2 regions of the Nostoc sp. UHCC 0302 genome follow, and region 2 is predicted to be linked to the other one. Evidence: predicted binding sites of a transcription regulator. Region 2 holds the regulator's gene; the other holds the start of a gene.
The links. Region 2 encodes HrcA, which represses chaperone genes, less so after heat shock. Its sites were predicted from a motif close to TTAGCACTCNNGANTCNNGAGTGCTAA; they were not measured.
Positions count from the first base shown of each region.

Region 1 (3,430 bases), 1.1 Mb from region 2:
AAACCCAACTGAGGCTCTTGTGTGACGTACATTTGCAGTCCTATGGCGTACCCACTGGACGTAGGCGATCGCCGCTCCAAGAGGCAGTGGCAAAACCAATCACAAAGTTATTCAGTTTGTCGTCAGCGTCCAGGATATTACCACTTTTTATGTGTTTTCCTAGTTAACAATGTTTGCGACCCTTTTTAATTTATGTAACTTAACTTAACAATTAAATTAATCTTTGTGAACTAAAATCCAAATACGGTTTTCCGTACTTAAAAGATTGCTTAAGAAGCAGCCATAAGGATCTGCTGGGGCGAGGAGGCAGTAAATTGGAGCAGTTCTGCAAAGAGAAATCTCAGCGGAGGGTTAGCCTAGGCTAGGCTAATGCGAGGTTCTTTCCCTTGTGGCAATCCCTGGCTTGTAGAGGTGTTGGGGTCGCAGAGAATAAGCGTCCCGAACCCGGAGGGCAGCATCTGGCGTTTAACAGTAAGAGGAGATGCGATTCTTCCGACTACTTTTATGAGAAAGGACAATTAAGCAGATGCAATAAACACGTAACACTTGAAGGTAATTTAATAATTAGACAATAAGCCTTTAAGGAAACGAAACAGCCCTACCTTTTAAAGGGTTCCCCAGCTTGTAGACGCCTGTAGGCGTGCTTTACGCGGCTTACTGACGGGTAGCAAGTGGCGTTAATTTATAGTGATGGAATAACGTTTTGGATTGCAGAGATGTATCTACACAGTAGGCCGCAACCAGGGGAATATTCCAGGGATAAGTAGGAAAATGAAAATAAATCGTGTCATTGCGAGCAAAGCAATTTCAAATAAAATCGGCTGCTTTGTTTCACTCACAGTGAGAGTATTATATTGTATTGTGTCTCCTACTTAAACAAGATTACCGAACAAAAATTATCCTAACTTAGTTGAGATTTATCGCTACCTGCTGTGGTTTTGGCTCTGAGCAGGAATTTATCATTACCGCGTTCTCCATTGCCACAATTTCTAACTCAGCTTCTGGATGATTTTCTGCGAGGTTTTTGAAAGCAATGGCGACGACAGCACAAGGGTCAACACCTTGATTATGATATTTTGACCGAAAAATTCCCTAGCGATGTTTTACTTGCAGAGGCTGTGGCAATGTGGATATAGGCACAGCACAATAACTTGTATTACAGGAAATACTTATGAACCGCTCAAAAATAGTTGCCATTATTACAGGCGCGATTTCTGTTATTTTAGCGATCGCCTACCTGATCTTAGTCCAACTACTGGACTACCGGGACATGAAACCCGCCCCTATCAGCCAAACTGACTTAGCACCAGCCATGATTTCTCAGAGTTGGCAGATTGACAAAATTGCTCAGGTATAAATTAGATTTGGCAGATTTCAAGAGACGCACTTGAGTGCGTCTCTTGTTATTTATATTAATAATCTCGAAAAATGGTTACTCTCATCAAATCGCGTTACTCCCGATGAGAGTAAATTACGGTCGCTATGCTGTTCAGTTGCAGCCTTATGAAGTTAAAGCTGTGCCGCGTTATTTTCTGATTCTGGCTAAAAAGCAGGAAAGGTAGCCGTTACACATTGACTTTATGGCTATATTTAATTACTATTGCCACTTTATTTAGTACCGATTATTAAAAATTAATTGTCTTTTTTCTAAGGTGTTGCTCACTGAAACACGGAAAAGGATGTCTAAAGGTAAAAGCCGGAAATAATTATCTACTCATACTTTAGTAAACTAGCCTGCTTGCTCTTTAGTGCGGGAAACCGTACTCAATAAACTATTGCTATTACACATCAAATACAGATAAATTAGCACTCAGGAGTTGAGAGTGCTAAACTCTAGATAAATTAAATTTATGGAGAATTTAATATGGCAGCTGTATCTCTAAGCGTTTCTACAGTTAAACCTTTAGGCGATCGCATTTTTGTAAAAGTAAGCGCCCCTGAAGAAAAAACCGCAGGTGGTCTGTATTTACCTGATAACGCCCAGGAAAAGCCCCAGGTAGGAGAAGTAGTTGCTCTTGGCCCTGGCAAGCGTAATGACGACGGTAGCCGTCAAGAATTAGACATTAAAGTCGGCGATAAGGTGTTGTACTCCAAGTACGGTGGTACTGACATTAAGCTTGGCACCGAAGAATACGTACTACTTGCTGAAAAGGATATTTTAGCAGTCGTCATCTAAAGGTATGTGGGTTATGGCACACGGGAACAATGCCCAAATCCTAATCCCCAATTCCTAGCTACATACAAAATTGACTCAATCGCTTATTTGGACATATATGGCAAAGCGCATTATCTACAATGAAAACGCCCGTCGCGCCTTAGAACGTGGCATTGATATTCTGGCTGAGGCCGTAGCTGTTACCCTTGGCCCCAGAGGTCGTAACGTAGTTCTAGAAAAGAAATTTGGCGCACCGCAGATTGTGAATGACGGTGTAACCATCGCTAAAGAAATCGAATTAGAAGACCACATTGAAAACACTGGTGTGGCTCTGATTCGTCAAGCTGCTTCTAAGACTAACGACGCTGCGGGTGATGGCACTACCACCGCCATAGTCTTAGCTCACGCGCTTATCAAGGAAGGCTTGCGGAACGTTGCAGCTGGTTCAAATGCGATTTTGCTCAAACGTGGTATTGATAAAGCCACGACTTTTCTGGTAGAGAAAATTGCTGAACACGCTCGTCCTGTAGAAGATTCTAAATCTATTGCTCAAGTTGGTGCAATCTCTGCTGGTAACGACGAAGAAGTCGGTCAGATGATTGCCGAAGCAATGGACAAGGTGGGCAAGGAAGGCGTAATTTCCCTAGAAGAAGGGAAATCTATGTTTACAGAATTGGAAATCACCGAAGGGATGCGCTTTGATAAAGGCTATATCTCTCCATACTTTGCCACCAATACTGAGCGGATGGAAGCGGTTTTTGATGAGCCTTACCTGCTGCTGACCGATAAGAAAATCACTTTGTTACAAGACTTAGTGCCAATCTTAGAACAAGTAGCTCGTGCTGGTCGTCCTTTGGTGATTATCGCCGAAGACATTGAAAAAGAAGCTTTGGCAACCTTGGTGGTTAACCGTTTGCGCGGTGTGCTGAATGTAGCTGCTGTTAAGGCTCCTGGCTTTGGCGATCGCCGCAAAGCTCTACTAGAAGATATTGCTGTATTGACTGGTGGTCAACTGATTACCGAAGATGCTGGTCTGAAGCTAGACAATATCAAGCTCGATAGCCTGGGCAAAGCTCGTCGCATCACCATTACCAAAGACAGCACCGTCATTGTTGCTGAAGGTAACGAAGCTGCTGTTAAGGGTAGAATCGAGCAGATTCGCCGTCAAATTGAAGAAACCGAATCTTCTTACGACCAAGAGAAACTACAAGAGCGTCTTGCTAAACTGGCTGGTGGTGTTGCAGTGGTAAAAGTCGGTGCAGCCACTGAAACCGA
Region 1 covers NZ_CP151099.1:1,000,209-1,003,638, reverse strand. Annotated here, with positions in the region: gene WKK05_RS04155 (hypothetical protein) at 43-189, shown strand; gene WKK05_RS04150 (hypothetical protein) at 1,172-1,357, shown strand; gene groES (co-chaperone GroES) at 1,865-2,176, shown strand; gene groL (chaperonin GroEL) at 2,274-3,430, shown strand, end outside.
Region 1: the regulator HrcA is predicted to act here: its motif matches at 1,804-1,830, upstream of groES (co-chaperone GroES).

Region 2 (3,430 bases):
TGGCGAAAAACCAGTAAAAGCCAGCGATAACAACCACTAGTAGCGCGATCGCACCGGCCACTAAGAAACCAAAGAATGAGCGTTGCCTGTTCACATTAGACCTACTAAATACAAAAGTTGTCGCTAATTTCCTGTATCTACAGGAGCATGAGAGCGGTTATCTCTTTACAGACTTATCTGATGCCAAACTGAGGACATCTATCTTAGACCCGTTTGGACAATGGCATTTTTTGTTAATATCCGCACCCTAAACAAAGGTAACTAATAAGAATGGATGCTGATGCTAGGGTACAGATTTTCTGTCAACATAAATAATATATGATTGTTTACAAAAACCTTATGACTGACAAATCTTTTGGTCAAGCTATTACCCAAATTAGTGTAGAAGAACTCGCACAACGTCTCTCTTCTAATGAGCCAAGTATTCAACTAGTGGATGTGCGCGAACCACAAGAAGTAGCGATCGCCAATATTGAGGGTTTTGTCAATCTACCCCTAAGTCAATTTGCCGAATGGGGTGATCAAGTACCTACACGCCTTGATCCCCAAGCTGAAACCCTTGTGCTGTGTCACCACGGCGTCCGCTCTGCTCAGATGTGTCAGTGGTTAGTTGCTCAAGGATTTACAAATGTTAAAAATATTGCTGGCGGTATTGATGCTTATTCCCAATTAATTGACGCTTCAATTCCTCAATATTAGTCAAGTGAGTGTGTATAGTTTGGCTGGAACTTACTTATCCAGCTAACTTTTGCTATTCTGAAACATAGCAGTACATTAGTTCGGGGCTTTATGTGTAAAGCTTGGCATTTTCACCACTGGGTAAATACTCACGGTAATTTTTGTCCCTAATCTACTTGTAAATTGAAGAAAATTACGTATTCAATGATACTCTTTTTAGTAAATTCTTATGGAATAATACGGTTATAAAGCTGCTTAGTTTTAGATTAAAATCAACAGATTTTCCAGCAGTAATAAAATTTTGTTTAAAGCACACTTCCACAAAATTTTTGACATGAACTTTAAATTCTCTTATCACAACATTATTCAGTAATTTGCTATTTTAATTAATTATTAATAATTTTTGTTTAAGTCAAATCCAGAATTTTTCCAAGTTTGATTAAAGTTTGCCATCAGCAAAAAACATCCTATGGAAGTCCAGTTGACAAATCGACAACAGCATATACTTTGGGCAACGGTACGTCACTATATTGCTACCGCAGAGCCTGTTGGTTCTAAAGCTTTGGTCGAGGAGTACGACCTGGGAGTTAGCTCAGCGACGATTCGCAATATCATGGGCGTTTTAGAAAAGTCTGGGTTACTTTACCAACCCCATACCTCTGCTGGACGCATACCCTCTGACTCTGGGTATCGCATCTATGTAGATCAGTTAATTACACCTTCTCTGCGATCGCGCAGCGTCCCGCAGGGAAGCGGTACAGAAACTTTAGGGCGACAGGTAGAGGAGGCACTACAAAAGCGCCTTCAATGGGAAGATTGGAGTTTAGAAACACTTCTGCAAGGAGCTGCACAAATTTTAGCTACCTTAAGTGGGTGTATTAGCTTGATTACCATGCCACAAACCACTACAGCGCTGTTGCGACATCTGCAATTAGTGCAAATTGAAGCGGGTAAAATCATGCTAATTGTGGTAACAGATGCTTATGAGACACATTCCAGATTGATGGAATTGCCGGCAGTACCGGAAGAAATACAACGCGATGCAGAGGTTATTGATCGCGAGTTGCAGATTGTTTCTAACTTTTTGAATAGCCACTTACGAGGGCGAAGCCTGTTGGAATTAGCCGACCTCGATTGGAGTGAATTAGCTCAGGAGTTCCAACGGTATGGGGAATTTTTGAAAAATTCAGTTGCAGAATTGACTCGTCGCACTGTTACACCTACTGCCACACAAATTATGGTTCGGGGTGTAGCCGAAGTTCTGCGCCAACCAGAATTTTCACAACTACAGCAAGTGCAAACAATTATCCACCTGCTGGAAGAAGAACAAGACCAACTGTGGCGATTAATATTTGAAGAGCCAGAGCCGGAGGATGTGGGTAAACCACGGGTAACGGTTCGCATTGGTGCAGAAAACCCACTAGAGCCGATACGCACTTGTACATTGATTTCTTCCACTTATCGCCGAGGTTCAGTACCAGTAGGAAGTGTGGGAGTTTTAGGCCCAACGCGCCTAGATTACGAAAGTGCGATCGCTGTTGTGACAGCTGCTGCGGATTACCTATCAGAAGCTTTCAGTTATTTCAATCCTTAATTTTTAATCCTTATAGGGATTTATCAAAATCAATAATTAATACTAATTGTCTGCAATCATGGCGAGAAAAATTGCCTTTTGGGTGCTATGGCTGGGATTTATTGTCTATGCTTTTGTTTTGGCTCCTCCCCAGCAACCTAATACATTCGAGTTAATTAAAAACCTTTCTATTGCTCAGTGGCAAGGTATTAACCCTCTTGTTGTATCATTGTTCAACCTGATGGGCATTTGGCCTTTAATATACAGTGCAGTGCTTTTCATTGATGGTAGAGGGCAAAAAATACCTGCTTGGTTATTTGCCACTGGCTCCTTTGGTGTCGGGGCGTTTGCTCTATTACCTTACTTAGCTTTAAGGGAACCAAATAAAAAGTTTGTTGGTAAAAAGAATACTTTTCTGAAGCTATTAGATTCTCGTGTAACTGGTTTTGTGCTAACAATAGCGACGGTTATTCTAGTTGCTTATGGTTTACGGGGAGGAGATTGGGGTAACTTTGTGCAGCAGTGGCAAACTGACCGCTTCATCCATGTAATGAGCATAGATTTTTGCTTACTTTGCCTATTATTTCCGGCATTACTAACAGATGATATGGCGCGTCGCGGTTGGAAAAATCCGCAGCTTTTCTGGTTAATAGCATTTATACCACTCTTCGGCCCATTGATTTATTTGAGTGTGCGTCCACCTTTACCAGAAGTAGGAACAGAGGCAAGACTCAATCAGCAACCAGCAACAAATTGAATAATCAAAATAACACATGGCATCAGAGATGAAATTGAGATATTGAAATAAATCTCTTCATTCTCTCTGCGCCTCTGCGCGACACCACTTGCTACAACGGGGGGAACCTCCGCAACGCAGTGGCTCCTCTGCGTGAGATGAATAATTCCATAAAGCTTAAAATCATGACAAGAAAACTTGGATTGTGGTTACTATGGGCTGGATTTATCGCCTATATTTTATTCTTAGCTCCACCACTGCATCTAGAGGAGACACTGACGCTATTAAAAAATATATTTACTCTTCAGTGGAGTAACATAAATCCAGTTATCCTGTCATTGTTCTCGCTTGTAGGCATTTGGCTATTAATTTACAGTGGTCTGCTATTTATCGATGGCAGAACGCAGTGGATTCCTTTCTGGCCTTTTGCTTTAGCATCAGTA
Region 2 covers NZ_CP151099.1:8,294,509-8,297,938, reverse strand. Annotated here, with positions in the region: gene WKK05_RS35905 (DUF3352 domain-containing protein) at 1-94, opposite strand, end outside; gene WKK05_RS35900 (rhodanese-like domain-containing protein) at 340-699, shown strand; gene hrcA (heat-inducible transcriptional repressor HrcA) at 1,148-2,272, shown strand; gene WKK05_RS35890 (DUF2834 domain-containing protein) at 2,331-3,008, shown strand; gene WKK05_RS35885 (hypothetical protein) at 3,173-3,430, shown strand, end outside.